DNA from 3 places in the Streptomyces sp. Da 82-17 genome. Region 3 is predicted to be linked to each of the others. Evidence: riboswitches for the same ligand, from Rfam matches in the RefSeq annotation. Region 3 holds a riboswitch; each other region holds the start of a gene.
The links. A riboswitch is a leader RNA that binds a small molecule or an ion and turns the genes downstream of it on or off. The one in region 3 is predicted to bind cobalamin.
Positions count from the first base shown of each region.

Region 1: linked by a shared signal. The riboswitch ahead of ACIDOF_RS27990 (energy-coupling factor ABC transporter permease) and the one ahead of ACIDOF_RS01755 (ribonucleoside-diphosphate reductase subunit alpha) in region 3 are both predicted to bind cobalamin.
Region 2: linked by a shared signal. The riboswitch ahead of ACIDOF_RS03255 (cobalamin biosynthesis protein) and the one ahead of ACIDOF_RS01755 (ribonucleoside-diphosphate reductase subunit alpha) in region 3 are both predicted to bind cobalamin.

Region 1 is NZ_JBJURH010000019.1:135,284-140,681, forward strand. Features, by position in the region: gene ACIDOF_RS27975 (HAMP domain-containing sensor histidine kinase) at 1-900, shown strand, start outside; gene ACIDOF_RS27980 (response regulator) at 1,079-1,723, shown strand; gene ACIDOF_RS27985 (hypothetical protein) at 1,780-2,565, shown strand; cobalamin riboswitch at 2,642-2,842, shown strand; gene ACIDOF_RS27990 (energy-coupling factor ABC transporter permease) at 2,871-3,578, shown strand; gene ACIDOF_RS27995 (energy-coupling factor ABC transporter substrate-binding protein) at 3,575-4,366, shown strand; gene cbiQ (cobalt ECF transporter T component CbiQ) at 4,373-5,122, shown strand; gene ACIDOF_RS28005 (energy-coupling factor ABC transporter ATP-binding protein) at 5,119-5,398, shown strand, end outside.
Region 2 is NZ_JBJURH010000002.1:57,700-63,097, forward strand. Features, by position in the region: gene ACIDOF_RS03235 (alpha/beta hydrolase) at 1-10, opposite strand, end outside; gene ACIDOF_RS03240 (class II aldolase/adducin family protein) at 88-780, opposite strand; gene ACIDOF_RS03245 (anion permease) at 1,119-2,414, shown strand; gene ACIDOF_RS03250 (hypothetical protein) at 2,452-2,673, shown strand; cobalamin riboswitch at 2,832-2,951, shown strand; gene ACIDOF_RS03255 (cobalamin biosynthesis protein) at 3,083-4,147, shown strand; gene ACIDOF_RS03260 (cobyric acid synthase) at 4,144-5,398, shown strand, end outside.
Region 3 is NZ_JBJURH010000001.1:380,874-386,271, forward strand. Features, by position in the region: gene ACIDOF_RS01745 (carbon starvation CstA family protein) at 1-1,824, shown strand, start outside; gene ACIDOF_RS01750 (YbdD/YjiX family protein) at 1,824-2,012, shown strand; cobalamin riboswitch at 2,103-2,244, shown strand; gene ACIDOF_RS01755 (ribonucleoside-diphosphate reductase subunit alpha) at 2,377-4,743, shown strand; gene ACIDOF_RS01760 (ribonucleotide-diphosphate reductase subunit beta) at 4,818-5,398, shown strand, end outside.

The DNA of each region.
Region 1 (5,398 bases), on a different contig from region 3:
CTGCTCGGCCCGGTCACCGTGTCCACGCCGGTGCTGCTGACCGAGGCGCTGATCCTGTGCGCCGGGCTCGTCGTGATGCTGATCGCCAACGCCGCGCTGCTGCGCGTCGGCCTCGCCCCGCTGCAGCGCCTGACGCGGGCGATGAGCACCACCGACCTGCTGCGCCCCGGCAGCCGCCCGGCCGTGTCCGGCAACGGGGAGGTCGCCGGTCTGATCAGGACGTTCAACACGATGCTGGACCGGCTGGAGGCGGAGCGGGCCGCGAGCAGCGGACTGGCCCTCTCCGCGCAGGAGGCCGAACGCCGCCGCATCGCCCAGGAGTTGCACGACGAGATCGGGCAGTCCCTCACCGTGGTTCTCCTCGGCCTCAAGACCGCCGCCGACCACGCCCCGCTCGAGCTGCGCGCCGCGCTGCACCACGTGCAGGAGACCACCCGCGGCAACCTCGACGAGATCCGCCGCATCGCCCGCCGGCTGCGCCCCGGCGTACTGGAGGAGCTGGGCCTGGCGAGCGCCCTGCGTGCCCTGGCCGCCGAGAACAGCACCCCGGACCGGCTGACCGTACGCCACGATCTCGACGCCGACCTGCCGCAGCTCGGCCCGGACGAGGAACTGGTCCTGTACCGGGTGGCGCAGGAGAGCCTGACCAACATCGTCCGCCACTCCGGCGCCCGGCACGCCCGCCTCAGCCTGCGCCGCGGCACGGCGGGGAGCGCCGGGACGCTGACCCTGTCGGTCCGGGACGACGGGCGCGGCATCGGCGGCGCGGCCGAGGGCGCCGGTATCCGCGGCATGCGGGAGCGGGCGCTGCTGATCGGCGCGGACCTGACGGTGGGCCCCGGCCCGGACGGCGGCACCGAGGTACGGCTTCGGGCGCCGCTGCGTGAGAGGAGCAACTGAGCACGTGACCTTGCCGACTCCAGCCCCGGGCACCCCGGGCACCCCACCCGCCCCCACGGGCCCGCCCGGCCCCGGCACTTCGGCGGCGCCCACGGGCCCGCCTGCCCCGGGCGCCCGGCCCGACCCTGGCGCCCGGCCCGACCCGACGGACCACCCGGCCGCGCCCCGCCCCACCCGCATCCTTCTCGCCGACGACCACGCGCTCGTACGCCGGGGCGTGCGGCTGATCCTGGACAGCGAGCCCGATCTGACGGTCGTCGCGGAGGCCGGGGACGGCGCCGAGGCCGTCGAGCTGGCCCGGGCGGAGGCCCCCGACCTGGCGGTCCTCGACATCGCGATGCCCCGGCTCACCGGTCTGCAGGCGGCCCGTGAACTGTCCCGGCTGCTGCCGCGGACCCGCATCCTGATGCTGACGATGTACGACAACGAGCAGTACTTCTTCGAGGCGTTGCGCGCCGGGGCGTGCGGGTACGTCCTGAAGTCCGTCGCCGACCGGGACCTCGTCGAGGCGTGCCGGGCGGCGATGCGGGACGAGCCGTTCATCTACCCGGGCGCCGTGAACGCGCTGATCCGGAACTTCCTCGACCGGGCCGCGGACGGCGACGCCGACCTCCCGGCGCGTACGCGGACGATCACGGACCGCGAGGAGGAGATCCTCAAACTCGTCGCCGAGGGCCACACCTCGCAGCAGATCGCCGACCTGCTCTTCATCAGCCCGAAGACGGTCGAGCGGCACCGCGCCAACCTGCTGCAGAAACTCGGCCTGCGCGACCGCCTCGAACTCACCCGGTACGCGATCCGCTCGGGCCTGATCGAACCCTGAGGCCACCGCGCCCAGCACCGAACTTCCGCGCGGGGGCCGCCGGTTAAGGTGCGCGCATGTCCAACTCCCCCGCGTACGGCGGTTTCCGGACGGGCGCCGTGTGGGCCGGGGCCGGGATCGCCTTCGGTGCGGTCGTGCTCGGCTCGGCCGTGGCGCTGTTCGGGATGCTGGAGTTCGACGAGCGGTGCGCCCACGGGATGATCACGGGCCCGGGCCGGTTCGAGCGCGCGCGGTACGCGGCCTATCCCCCGGCCACCGTCTGCGAGTTCACGGGCGGCGAGGTCGCGTCGGTCGGCGGTTCGGGGGTGCTGTCCGTGCTGCTGTGGGCGGCCATGGCGGTGTTCGTGGGGTGCGTGCTGCTCGCCCTGGTCGCGGAGTGGTTCGAGCCGCCCCTCGACACGGGGGCGAAGGCGGGCCGGGGGCCGGGGCTGCTTCGGGGCGGGGCGGCGGTCGTGCCGAGGTCGCGGGCCGAGCGGCTGCGGCGCGCGCTGACCGCGCTGTTCGTGACCGGCTCGGCGTTCCTGACGTACTACGCGCTCGTGGCTTGGCGGCTGTTCACGGGCCCGTCGTCGGTCTGCTCGTCGGGCGCCGACTGGGGCTCGAACCCGCCGCGCACGCTCACGTACAGCTTCTTCCCGCCGCAGGCCACCTGCCGGTACACGAGCGGGACGACAGAGCGGCTCAACCCCGACTGGGCGGCGCACCTGGCCGTCCTCCTCGCGGTCCCCGTGCTGCTCGCCGCGGTCGGACTCGCCCTCGCCGTGCGCCGGGCCCGGCAGACGGTCCGCGCGGCGCGAGCCGCGGAAGCCGCACGCGCCGCGGAAGCCGCGCGAGCTGTCTGAACCGCCCGAGCCGCCTGACCCCGGCGTGCGGGGAGGTCGCGCGCGCTGGGCGCGACCGGGACCCGCTGTTGTCAACCTTCCGGGTACGCAATATGGTCACCAGGCCTTGGTGTTCGGGAAATCCGGTGTGATGCCGGTGCGGCCCTCGCCACTGTGATCGGGAAGTCCGGCTCCAGCCCCCTGCGGGCGGCCACTGGGCGCGCGAGCGCCCGGGAAGGCGGAGTCCGGGCGGTACGACCCGTCAGCCAGGAGACCGGCCAAGGCACGTTGCCATCCACGAGGTGCTGGAGAGGGTCTGCTGAGCCATGCACATAGCCGAAGGTTTTCTGCCACCGGCACACGCGGTCGCCTGGAGCGTCGCGTCCGCCCCGTTCGTCGTCCAGGGAGTGCGCTCCCTCACCCGTGAGGTCAGGGAACACCCCGAGAGCACACTGCTCCTCGGCGCCTCCGGGGCCTTCACGTTCGTCCTGTCCGCCCTCAAGATCCCCTCGGTGACGGGCAGTTGCTCGCACCCGACGGGCACGGGCCTCGGCGCGATCCTGTTCCGCCCGCCCGTCATGGCCGTGCTCGGCACGATCACCCTGCTCTTCCAGGCGCTGCTGCTCGCCCACGGCGGGCTCACCACGCTCGGCGCCAACGTCTTCTCCATGGCGGTCGTCGGCCCCTGGGCCGGGTACGGGACGTACCGCCTGCTCAAGCGGTACGACGTGCCGCTGATGGTCGCCGTGTTCTCCGGGGCGTTCGTCGCCGACCTGTCGACGTACTGCGTCACCAGCGTCCAGCTCGCCCTGGCGTTCCCGGACCCGGGCAGCGGATTCCTCGGCGCGCTGGCCAAGTTCGGCTCGATCTTCGCCGTCACGCAGATCCCGCTCGCCGTGAGCGAGGGCCTGCTCACGGTTCTGGTGATGCGGCTGCTCGTGCAGTCCAGCAGGGGTGAACTCACACGGCTCGGCGTGCTGTCGGGCAAGCCGAAGCAGACCAGCGAGGCCGGGACGGGGGCGAGCGCCCGATGAGCCGCAACGCGAAGATCAACGCCGTCCTGCTGCTCGCCGTGGCCGCCCTCGCGACGCTGCCGCTCGCGCTCGGCCTCGGCGACCACAAGAAGGAACCGTTCACGGGCGCCGACGCCCAGGCGGAAACCGCGATCACGGAACTGGCCCCGGAGTACGAGCCCTGGTTCTCCCCCTTGTACGAACCCCCGTCCGGCGAGGTCGAGTCGGCCCTCTTCGCCCTGCAGGCAGCCATCGGCGCCGGCGTCCTGGCGTACTACTTCGGCCTCCGCAGGGGCCGCCGCCAGGGAGCGGAACGAGCAACGGCGGTTTCGGCTGCGGCGGTTGAGGCCGTTGAGGCGGGTGCGGTCGAGGAGCGGCCGACGGAGCCCGGTCGGCCCAAGGCGGCAGGACAGGCGGAGGCAACCCGCGCTGGAGCGGGCCAGGCGGAGGCAACCCGCGCTGGAGCGGGCCGGGCAGGGGCGAGCCGCGCGGAGGCCGACCGGACGGAGGTTCGCCGGTCCGGGGCGATCGGCCCGGCCGGGACGGGTGGCGCCGAAGCCGCCCCGTACGAACCGGGTCGCGCCGAAGCCGCCGCGCCCGAGGCAATTCGGCCGCAGCCCAGGAACGCCGCCGAAGCCAGCCAAGGCACCCCAGCCACCCATGCCGACCGGACGGCGGCCGCTCGAAGCGAAGGCGTGCGGTCGGAGCCCGACGAGGCCGGAGCCGGAGAAGCCGAAGCCTCCCCGGTGGCGCCCCGCCGAGCCGAAGGCGATCCGGCGCCCCGCCGTGCCCAGGGCGAAGGGGTCTGACGGGTCGTGTTGCCCATTGATGTGGCGGCGCACAGCAGTTGCTGGCGTCGGCGGCACCCCCTGGACAAGGCCGTGCTCGGGCTCGGGCTGACCGTGCTCGCCGTGTCGCTCCCGCCGTGGCCGGGCGCGGCGCTCGTGAGCGTGGCCGCGCTCACGCTGCTGCTGGGTCCCGCGGGTGTGCCGCCGCGGAAGCTGTGGCGTGCGTATCGCGTCCCGCTCGGGTTCTGCGTGACCGGCGCCCTGACTCTGCTCGTCCAGGTCGGCGGCCCGGACGGCCTGTTGGGGCTCGCGGACGACGGTCCGGCACGCGCGGGTGAGCTGCTCCTGCGTACGTCGGCCGCCTCGCTCGGCGTGCTGCTGCTCGCCTTCACCACGCCCATGTCGGACCTGCTGCCCCGCCTCGTCCGGGCCGGCGTGCCCGCGCCGGTGGTGGACGTGGCCCTGGTGACGTACCGGATGAGCTTTCTGCTGCTCGACTCCATGAGCCGGATCCGGCAGGCGCAGGCCGCTCGGCTCGGGCACACCACCCGCGCGGCGGCCTGGCGTTCCCTCGCCGGGCTCGGCGCGACGGCGTTCGTGCGCGCCTTCGACCGGGCGAGCCGACTGCAGGCCGGGCTCGCCGGGCGCGGCTACGACGGGACGCTGCACGTCCTCGTGCCCGACGTCCGCGTCTCCCGCCGCTTCGTCGGGGCGAGCCTCGCGCTGCTGCTCGCGCTCGCCGCCCTCACCCTCGTACTGGAAAGGCTGCTGCCATGAGCGTGCCCCTGGTCTCCCTGCGGGGCGCCCGCTACGCCTACGAGGACGGCCCGACCGTGCTCGACGGGCTCGACTTCGACGTCACCGAGGGCCGCGCCCTCGCCCTGCTCGGCCGCAACGGCAGCGGCAAGACCACGCTGATGCGGCTGCTGAGCGGTGGACTGCGGCCGGACGCCGGGCAGTTGAGCGTCGACGGCGCGCCGGTCGCGTACGACCGCAAGGGTCTTGTGCGGCTGCGGACCAGTGTGCAGCTGGTCGTGCAGGACCCGGACGACC
Region 2 (5,398 bases), on a different contig from region 3:
CGGGGCGCATGCGCTCCAGTGTCGACGGGGACCGGGGCCGGGGCCACTCGGCGTCGGCCGCTCGCGGGCGGCGCCGCGCCCGAGCGGTCAGCCCTGCCCGTACCCCTTCAGCTGCTGCCGGGCCGCCGCGAGGTCGGCGGGGCCGAGGAGGCTCGGGGTGAGGCCGGGGACGGAGCGGGCGGTGAGCCAGAGGCGGCTCATCCACTCCAGCTGGGCGGTGCGGTCGTAGGCCTGGTCGAGGGTGGCGCCGTAGGTGACGGCGCCGTGGTTGCGGAGCAGGCAGGCGGTGCGGTCGCGGAGCGCGTCCAGCATGTGCGCGGCGAGCTCCTCGGTGCCGTACAACGCGTACGGGGCGACGCGGACCGGGCCGCCGAGCTCGGCCGTCATGTAGTGGACGGGCGGCAGCTCGTCGACGAGCGTGGAGACGGCGGTGGCGTGCAGGGCGTGCGTGTGGACGACGGCGCGGGCGGTCGTGGAGCGGTACACGGCGAGGTGCAGCGGGAGTTCGCTGGTCGGCCTGAGCGTGCCGGCGACCTGGCGGCCGTCGAGGTCCACGGCGACGGTGTCGTCCGCGCCGAGCCGGTCGTACGGGACGCCGCTCGGCGTGATCAGGATCAGCTCGCCGACGCGTACGGAGACGTTGCCGGAGGTGCCGACGACGAGGCCGGTGTCGGCGGTGCGGCGGGCGGTGGCCACGAGCGCGGCCCAGGCGGCCGCCAACTGCCCGGCGCCGTCCGCCGTTTCCGTGCTGTGCGTCATGGGGTCCGTGCGCTCCGTCATGGAGGCGATCCTGCCAGGCTCGGAGGGGGCCTGCGCAGGGTCCGTACGGGGTGCGTGATCAGGATCTCTTCCGGCGGCGCGGAGGGGTTTCGGCGGGGGTCCTGCGATCGCCCGGGAAGCGGTCCGGGCGGGGGTGCGCGAGGCTGGTGGAGGCTGCAATTCCGGGCCTGGGGGCGGGTCGGTCGAACAGCCGGAGGAGCAAGGGGAATCCATGCCGCCGGATGTGTGCCCACAAGCAGCCCACCCGGGACACCGCGAGGCCCGCCCCAGTTCACTTTCCGTTCACTCAGGTTGCCTACGTTCCACGAGCCAATGACGTCGAACGATTGCCTGGGTAAATGGAACACATCACGCTGCTGCTCGCGATTGTGATCGTGACAGCTCTCGTGTTCGATTTCACGAACGGTTTCCACGACACCGCCAACGCGATGGCCACGACCATCTCGACCGGCGCTATGAAGCCCAAGGCTGCGGTGGCCATGTCCGCCGTGCTGAACCTCGTCGGAGCGTTCCTCTCGGTCGAGGTCGCCAAGACCATCTCCAGCGGACTGGTCAGAGAAGACGGCATCCAGCCTGAAGTGATCTTCGCGGCGCTCGTCGGCGCCATCCTCTGGAACCTGCTCACCTGGCTGGTCGGCCTCCCGTCCAGCTCCTCGCACGCGCTGATGGGCGGTCTGATCGGTGCGACCGTCGCGTCCATCGGCATCAGCGGGGTCAACGGCGGCGTCGTCGTCACCAAGGTGCTCATCCCTGCGGTCGCCGCGCCGCTGGTCGCCGGTATCGCCGCCTTCCTCGCGGCCCGGCTGACGTACAAGCTCGGCAAGAACGTCGGCGAGCAGTCGAGCGCCAAGGGCTACAAGGCGGGGCAGATCGCCTCCGCCGGTCTGGTCTCCCTCGCGCACGGCACCAACGACGCGCAGAAGACGATGGGCATCATCACCCTCGCCCTGGTCGCCGGCGGCGCCCTCGCCCCCGGCTCGAACCCGCCGGTCTGGGTCATCGTCTCCGCCGGTCTCGCGATCGCCCTCGGCACCTACCTCGGCGGCTGGCGCATCATCCGCACCATGGGCAAGGGCCTCACCGACCTCCAGCCGCAGCAGGGCTTCGCCGCCCAGACCTCGGCCGCCGCGGTCATCCTCTCCTCGTCCAACCTGGGCTTCTCGCTCTCCACCACGCACTCCTGCTCCGGCGCCGTCATGGGCTCGGGCCTCGGCCGCAAGGGCGGCGTCGTGCGCTGGTCGACCGCGACCCGGATGTTCGTCGCGTGGGGCCTGACCCTGCCGGCCGCCGGACTCGTCGCCGCCGCCGCGGAGTTCGTGGCCCGCCAGGGCGCCTGGGGCATCGCCGCCGTCACCGTCTTCCTCGTCGGCTCCTGCGCCGGGATCTGGCTCGTCTCCCGCCGCCAGGTCGTCGACCACCACAACGTCAACGCGGACGACGTCACCTCCGGCGACCGCTCCGTCCCGGCGGACGACACGGAGCCCGCGGGCGTCGTGACCACCGCCATCGCCGCCGTCACCCCGCCCCCGGCCGGCACCACCGCCGCCGAGGAGGCGGAGGACGCGGAGCCCTCCATACCGGCCCAGGCCGGTGCCGCCGCGGACTCCGCGCGGCCCGCCGGTGCGACCGTCTGATCCGGCGACCGGACCAGCGAGCTAAGGAACACTCATGATCGACATCGACTGGGCGGCGCTCGGCTCCGTCTTCGGCGTCAGCCTCGTGGCGACGGTCGCCCTCGTGGGGCTGTTCACCCTCGGCATCGTCGGCCTCTCCAAGCAGGAGGCGGCCACCGCACAGGGCGGCTCCGCGCCGCTCGCCCGCACGGGCGCGTACGCCTGCTTCGCGCTCTGCGCGGCCGCGGTGGCGTACGGGATCTTCCTGATCGTCAGCTGACGCTGCACGCATAGGGCGAACCGCCCCGTCACGGTCCTTCCGAGGGCCGCGGCGGGGCGGTTTCGTGTGGCACCGTCCGGCCTCCGTCTGTGGGCCTGCGCACACTCTTCCGTCGCAGGTCAAAGCGGAGTTGACGGGCGTTGTCGGGCGTGGTGGACTTCCCCGAGCCATTACGGCGGTCAGGAGAGGAAGCCGGTGCGAATCCGGCGCGGTCCCGCCACTGTCACCGGGGTGCAGACCCCGGGAGCCAGGAACTCCCGCCGCCGTTCACGTCGAACCAGGGCGCGGACCCTGAGTGAGGACAACAACCCCATGAGCGGCTGCCGTCCGGACGCCTCCGGCCCGTCCCGTACGACCCGTACGACCTGTACGAGTGTCCTGTTCCGTCGAGGCGTGACGGCGATCTGAGGTGCGTGCCGATCGCGTCTTCGCGTACGGCGCCGCCGCCGGCCTGCTCGGCGACCTGCTGCTCGGCGATCCCCGCCGGGGCCATCCGGTCGCCGCGTTCGGCCGTGCCGCGGGCGCCGTCGAGCGGGTGCTGTGGCGGGACCACCGCGGGTGGGGCGCCCTGCACACCGCCGTCTGCGTCGGTGGCGCCGTGGGCGCCGCCGCCCTGTCCGCCGCCGCCGTACGCCGCTCCCCCGCCGCGTCCGTCGCCCTGACCGCGGCCGCCACCTGGGCCGTCGTCGGCGGGACCTCGCTCGGCCGGGAGGCCCGCGCCGTCGGCGACGCGCTCGCCGCGGGCGACATCGAGGCCGCCCGCGCCCGCCTCCCCCACCTCTGCGGCCGCGACCCGCAGGCACTCGACGCGGACGGGATCGCGCGTGCCGTCGTCGAGTCCGTCGCCGAGAACACGTCCGACGCGGTCGTGGGCGCGCTCGTCTGGGGCGCCGTCGGCGGAGTGCCCGGGCTCGTCGGGTTCCGGGCCGTGAACACGCTCGACGCGATGGTCGGCCACAAGTCGCCCCGGTACCGGCGGTACGGGTGGGCCTCCGCGCGGCTCGACGACGTCGCGGGGTGGGCCGGGGCTCGGCTGACCGCTGGACTGGCGGTGCTGACGGGGGGCTCGCCGCGCGCCGCCGTGCGGGCCTGGCGGGAGGACGCCGGGAAGCATCCCAGCCCGAACGCCGGGCCCGTCGAGGCGTCGTTCGCCGGGGCGTTGGGGGTGCGGCTCGGGGGGACGTTGTCGTACGGGGGGCGGGTCGAGCATCGGCCGGTCCTCAACGCCTCGGGGCGGGCCGTCGACGTGGCCGATGTCGAACGGGCGGTTCGGCTTTCTCGGCGGGTGAGTTGGCTTGCACTCGGTGCTTGTGCTCTTGCGCGGTCCGTCTGGGCGTTGACTTCAGGGCGCCCGGCACGTGGGGCTGTGCCCACCCTCCCCCGAGCTCTCGGCTCCGCTCGAGCAGGGGGGACCCCCATCGCCCTGCGGAACGCCTGCCCACAGCGGTGGAGGAAGAGGGACTGGACCTCATGAGTGGTGGACTTCTCGTTGCCGGGACGACCTCGGACGCGGGTAAGAGCGTCGTCACCGCCGGGATTTGCCGGTGGCTGGCGCGTAGGGGTGTGTCCGTCGCGCCGTTCAAGGCGCAGAACATGTCGCTGAACTCGTTCGTCACACGCGAGGGCGCCGAGATCGGGCGGGCGCAGGCCATGCAGGCGCAGGCCGCCCGGGTCGAGCCGAGCGCGCTGATGAACCCCGTGCTGCTCAAGCCCGGCGGGGACCGCAGCAGCCAGGTCGTCCTGATGGGCAAGCCGGTCGGCGAGATGAGCGCGCGGGGCTACCACGGCGGGCGGCAGGAGCAGCTGCTCGGCACCGTCACCGACTGCCTCGCCGAACTGCGCAGCACGTACGACGCGGTGATCTGCGAAGGCGCGGGCAGTCCCGCCGAGATCAATCTGCGGCGCACCGACATCGTGAACATGGGCATCGCGCGCGCCGCCGGATTCCCCGTCGTCGTGGTCGGCGACATCGACCGGGGCGGGGTCTTCGCGTCGTTCTTCGGTACGACGGCGCTGCTCAGCGAGGCCGATCAGGCGCTGGTCGCCGGGTACCTGGTGAACAAGTTCCGCGGCGACGTGACGCTGCTCGAACCCGGCCTCGACATGCTGGAGAAGCTCACCGGCCGGCGTACGTACGGAGTTCTGCCGTACGCGCACGGGCTCGGCATCGACGAGGAGGACGGCCTGCGGGTGTCGCTGCGCGGCGCCGTGCGGGAGTCCGTCGTCGCGCCGCCGGTCGGCGCGGACGTGCTGCGGGTCGCGGTGTGCGCGGTGCCGCTGATGTCCAACTTCACCGACGTGGACGCGCTCGCCGCCGAGCCCGGAGTCGTCGTGCGGTTCGTGGACCGGGCCGAGGAGCTCGCCGACGCGGACCTGGTCGTCGTGCCCGGAACGCGCGGCACCGTCAAGGCACTTGCGTGGCTGCGGGAGCGCGGCCTCGCCGACGCCCTGGCCCGCCGCGCCGCCGAGGGCCGCCCCGTGCTCGGCATCTGCGGCGGCTTCCAGGCGCTCGGCGCGCACATCGAGGACGACGTCGAGTCCCGCGCCGGGGCCGTCGACGGGCTCGGACTGCTGCCCGTACGGGTGCGGTTCGCGCGCGAGAAGACCCTGGCCCGGCCCGTGGGCTCGGCCCTCGGCGAGCGGGTCGAGGGGTACGAGATCCATCACGGCGTCGCCACCGTCGAAGGCGGCGAGCCGTTCCTCGACGGGTGCCGCGTCGGCGCCG
Region 3 (5,398 bases):
ACGATCTGGATCGTCGCGGGCGTGATCTTCGCCGGTGCGGTGCAGGACATGGTCACCCTGTTCTTCTCCACCCGGCGCAACGGCCGCTCGCTCGGCCAGATGGCGCGGGACGAGATCGGGCCGTTCGGCGGCGCCGCCGCCCTCGTCGCGGTCTTCGCGATCATGATCATCCTGCTCGCGGTGCTCGCCCTGGTGATCGTGAACGCCCTCGCGCACTCGCCGTGGGGTGTCTTCTCCATCGCGATGACCATCCCGATCGCCCTGTTCATGGGCTTCTACCTGCGCATTCTGCGGCCGGGCCGGGTCACCGAGGTGTCCCTCATCGGCGTCGCGCTGCTGCTCCTCGCGATCGTCTCCGGCTCCTGGGTCGCGGACTCCTCGCTCGCCGAGACGTTCACGCTGGAGCCGGGCACGCTGGTCATCTGGATGGTGGCGTACGGCTTCCTGGCCTCGGTGCTTCCGGTGTGGATGCTGCTGGCGCCGCGCGACTACCTGTCGACGTTCATGAAGGTCGGCACGATCGTGCTGCTCGCCCTCGGCGTCGTCATCGCGCTGCCGACGCTGAAGATGCCCGCGATCACCGAGTTCGCGACCAGCGGCACGGGCCCGGTCTTCGCCGGCTCGCTCTTCCCGTTCGTCTTCATCACCATCGCCTGCGGCGCCCTCTCCGGCTTCCACGCCCTGGTCTCCTCCGGTACGACGCCGAAGATGATCCAGAAGGAGACGCAGGTCCGCCTCGTCGGCTACGGCTCCATGCTCACCGAGTCGTTCGTGGCCGTCATGGCGGTCATCGCGGCGTGCATCATCGAGCCGGGCCTCTACTTCGCGGTCAACTCGCCCGCGGGCTTCCTCGGCACGACGGTCGAGTCGGCCTCGCAGGCGGTCAACGGGCTCGGATTCTCCATCTCCGCCGAGGAGTTGACGGCCGCGGCCAAGGCCGTCGAGGAGCCGTCGCTGCTGTCCAAGACGGGTGGCGCCCCGACGTTCGCGCTCGGCATGTCGGAGATCTTCTCCGCGGTGATCGGCGGCGCCGGACTGAAGGCGTTCTGGTACCACTTCGCGATCATGTTCGAGGCGCTGTTCATCCTCACCACCGTGGACGCGGGCACCCGCGTGGGCCGGTTCATGCTGCAGGACACCCTCGGCAACGTCTACAAGCCGCTGCGCGACGTCAGCTGGAAGCCGGGCGTCTGGGTCACCAGCGCGATCGTCGTCGGCGGCTGGGGCTACTTCCTGTGGGTCGGCGTGCACGACCCGCTGGGCGGCATCAACCAGCTGTTCCCGCTGTTCGGCATCGCCAACCAGCTCCTGGCCGCCGTCGCGCTCGCCGTCTGCACCACGCTCCTGGTGAAGTCCGGCCGCCTCAAGTGGGCCTGGGTGACGGGCATTCCACTGCTGTGGGACGCGGCCGTGACGCTCACCGCGAGTTGGCAGAAGGTGTTCTCGGACGACCCGAAGGTGGGCTTCTTCGCCCAGCGCTCGACGTACCAGGACGGCATCGACGCCGGGAAGGTGCTGCCGCCCGCCAAGTCGATGGACGACATGCACACCGTGGTCACCAACTCCACGGTGGACGGCGTCCTTTCGATCCTGTTCGCGGTCCTCATCCTGATCGTCCTCGCGGACGCGGCCCGGGTCTGCGTCAAGGCCGTCCGCGACCCCGAGTCGGCGAAGCTCACCGAGGCGCCGTACGTCGAGTCCAAGGTGGTCGCCCCGGCCGGGCTGTGGGCGACCAAGGAGGAGAAGGCCGAGCTCGCCGCGGCGGGCGCGGGCGGTGCCGGCGAGGGCGACGGCGGCGTGCCCGCGAGCTCCGGGGCCCGCTGATGAACTCCCTTGCGGGAAAGGTCCGTTACTGGTGGCGCGAGCTCTCGGGTGAGGCGGTGTACGACCGGTACGTCGCCCACGCCCGGGCCTGCGACCCGGACGCGGAGGTCCTGAGCCGCCGCGAGTTCGAGCGCAAGCGGATGGACGAGCGCGAGGCGGATCCCCGCGAGGGCTTCCGCTGCTGCTGAGCGCCGACGTCCGCTCGGAGGGGCGGTACGGGACCACGGTCCCGTACCGCCCCTCCGTCGTACGACACAACATATGGGGGCAGCCGCGAGCATCGCCCACCACATGTATGCTCGTCCTCGCTGTCGCCGCAGGGGAATCCGGTGCGAATCCGGAACTGTCCCGCAACGGTGTATCGGTGCGCTTTCGCGTACCCGTCGAGTCCGATGACCTGCCGACGGCGCACCCGTGCCGTCCGGTCCGGGTGCCGATGACGTCCGGGCCTCGCGGAATGGGCCGGTGGACGCGCCGCGGTGTGCCGTACGGGCCTGCCGTGCGCCCACTCCCGCCCGCCTGGCCCCGAGCCGAGCGAGGGAGTGCCCCCACGTGACCATCGCGCCAGCCGAGGCGGAGACGGGCCGGGAAGCCGAAGACGCCCCCGGAACAGCGCTGCTGCGGACCCTGACCGAGCTGACCGCCGACCTGCCCGACACCGACCCCGGCCGGGTCGCCGCCGCCGCGCTGCGCGGCCGGCACGCGGGCTCGGACGCGGCGGAGCTGCGCGACCTCGCCACCGACGCCGCCGCCGGCCTGATCTCCGAGGACCCCGCCTACTCCCGGCTCGCCGCCCGCCTCCTCACCCGCGCCATCGCCGACGAGGCCGCCTCGCAGGGCGTCGCCCGCTTCACCGAGTCCGTCGCCGTGGGCCACCGCGAGGGCCTGATCGCCGACCGCACCGCGGAGTTCGTACGGGCCCACGCCGCCCGGCTGGACGCGCTGATCGACCCGGCCGCCGACGACCGCTTCGGCTACTTCGGCCTGCGCACTCTGCACAGCCGCTACCTGCTGCGCCACCCGCTCACCCGCAAGGTGATCGAGACGCCGCAGCACTTCATGCTGCGCGTCGCCGCCGGCCTCGCCGAGGACGAGAGCACCCGGGCGGTGGACGAAATCGCCGCCCTCTACGGCCTGATGAGCCGCCTCGACTACCTGCCGTCGTCGCCGACGCTCTTCAACTCCGGTACGCGGCACCCGCAGATGTCGTCCTGCTACCTGCTCGACTCCCCGCTCGACGAGCTCGACTCCATCTACGACCGCTACCACCAGGTCGCCCGCCTCTCCAAGCACGCCGGTGGCATCGGCCTCTCGTACTCCCGGATCCGCAGCCGGGGTTCGCTGATCCGCGGGACCAACGGGCACTCCAACGGCATCGTGCCGTTCCTCAAGACGCTCGACGCCTCCGTGGCCGCCGTCAACCAGGGCGGCCGGCGCAAGGGCGCGGCCGCGGTCTACCTGGAGACCTGGCACTCCGACATCGAGGAGTTCCTGGAGCTGCGGGACAACACCGGCGAGGACGCCCGCCGTACGCACAACCTCAACCTCGCGCACTGGATCCCCGACGCGTTCATGCGCCGGGTCGCGGAGGACGGCACCTGGTCGCTGTTCTCCCCCGCCGACGTGCCCGAGCTCGTCGACCTGTGGGGCGAGGAGTTCGACGCCGCCTACCGGAAGGCCGAGGCCGCCGGGCTCGCCCGGAAGACGCTGCCCGCGCGGGAGTTGTACGGGCGGATGATGCGCACGCTCGCCCAGACCGGCAACGGCTGGATGACGTTCAAGGACGCCGCCAACCGCACCGCCAACCAGACCGCCGAACCCGGCAACACCGTGCACTCCTCGAACCTGTGCACCGAGATCCTGGAGGTCACGGACGACGGCGAGACCGCGGTCTGCAACCTGGGCTCGGTGAACCTCGGCGCGTTCGTGGACCCCGGCTCGCAGGACATCGACTGGGAGCGTCTGGACGCCACCGTCCGTACCGCCGTGACCTTCCTCGACCGGGTCGTCGACATCAACTTCTACCCGACCGAGCAGGCCGGCCGCTCCAACGCCAAGTGGCGGCCCGTGGGCCTGGGCGCCATGGGTCTGCAGGACGTGTTCTTCAAGCTGCGGCTGCCGTTCGACTCGGCCGAGGCCCGCGCCTTGTCGACGCGGATCGCCGAGCGCATCATGCTCGCCGCGTACGAGGCGTCCGCCGAACTCGCCGAGCGCAACGGCCCGTTGCCCGCCTGGGAGCAGACCCGTACGGCCCGGGGTGTGCTGCACCCCGACCACTACGACGTGGAACTGCACTGGCCCGAGCGCTGGGCGGCGCTGCGGGCGCGGATCGCCGCCACCGGCATGCGCAACTCGCTGCTGCTCGCCATCGCGCCGACCGCCACCATCGCGTCCATCGCCGGTGTCTACGAGTGCATCGAGCCGCAGGTCTCCAACCTGTTCAAGCGCGAGACGCTCAGCGGCGAGTTCCTCCAGGTCAACGCCTACCTGGTGGCCGAGCTGAAGCGGCTCGGCCTGTGGGACGCGCAGACCCGGGAGGCGCTGCGCGAGTCCAACGGCTCGGTGCAGGGCTTCAGTCGGTTGCCCGCGGAGGTGCGCGCGCTGTACCGCACGGCCTGGGAGATCCCGCAGCGCGGCCTCATCGACATGGCCGCCGCCCGCACCCCGTTCCTCGACCAGGCGCAGTCCCTGAACCTGTTCCTGGAGACGCCGACCATCGGCAAGCTCTCCTCGATGTACGCGTACGCCTGGAAGTCGGGCCTCAAGACCACGTACTACCTGCGCTCACGCCCCGCGACCCGGATCGCCCGCGCGGCCGGTTCGCAGAGCGCCGCCACCCCCGTCCCCGCGCAGGCCGCCGCCCCCGAGGCCGTCGCCTGCTCCCTGGAAAACCCCGAGTCCTGCGAGGCCTGCCAGTGACCAGCGAAAACCGTCCCAAGACTGCAACATCTAAAAACTTGCTCGACCCCGGCTTCGAGCTGACCCTGCGCCCCATGCGCTACCCCGACTTCTACGAGCGCTACCGGGACGCCATCAAGAACACCTGGACCGTCGAGGAGGTCGACCTCCACTCGGACGTCGCCGACCTCGCGAAGCTCTCACCCGGCGAGCAGCACATGATCGGCCGGCTCGTCGCGTTCTTCGCGACCGGCGACTCGATCGTCGCGAACAACCTGGTGCTCACGCTCTACAAGCACATCAACTCCCCCGAGGCGAGGCTCTACTTGAGCCGTCAGCTCTTCGAGGAGGCCGTGCACGTCCAGTTCTATCTGACGCTGCTCGACACCTATCTGCCCGACCCGGACGACCGCGCCGCCGCCTTCGCGGCCGTCGAGAACATCCCGTCGATCCGCGAGAAGGCCGAGTTCTGCTTCAAGTGGATGGACTCGGTCGAGGAGATCGACCGCCTGGAGACGCAGGCCGACCGGCGCAGGTTCCTGCTCAACCTGATCTGCTTCGCGGCCTGCATCGAGGGCCTGTTCTTCTACGGCGCCTTCGCGTACGTGTACTGGTTCCGCTCCCGCGGTCTGCTGCACGGCCTGGCCACCGGCACCAACTGGGTGTTCCGGGACGA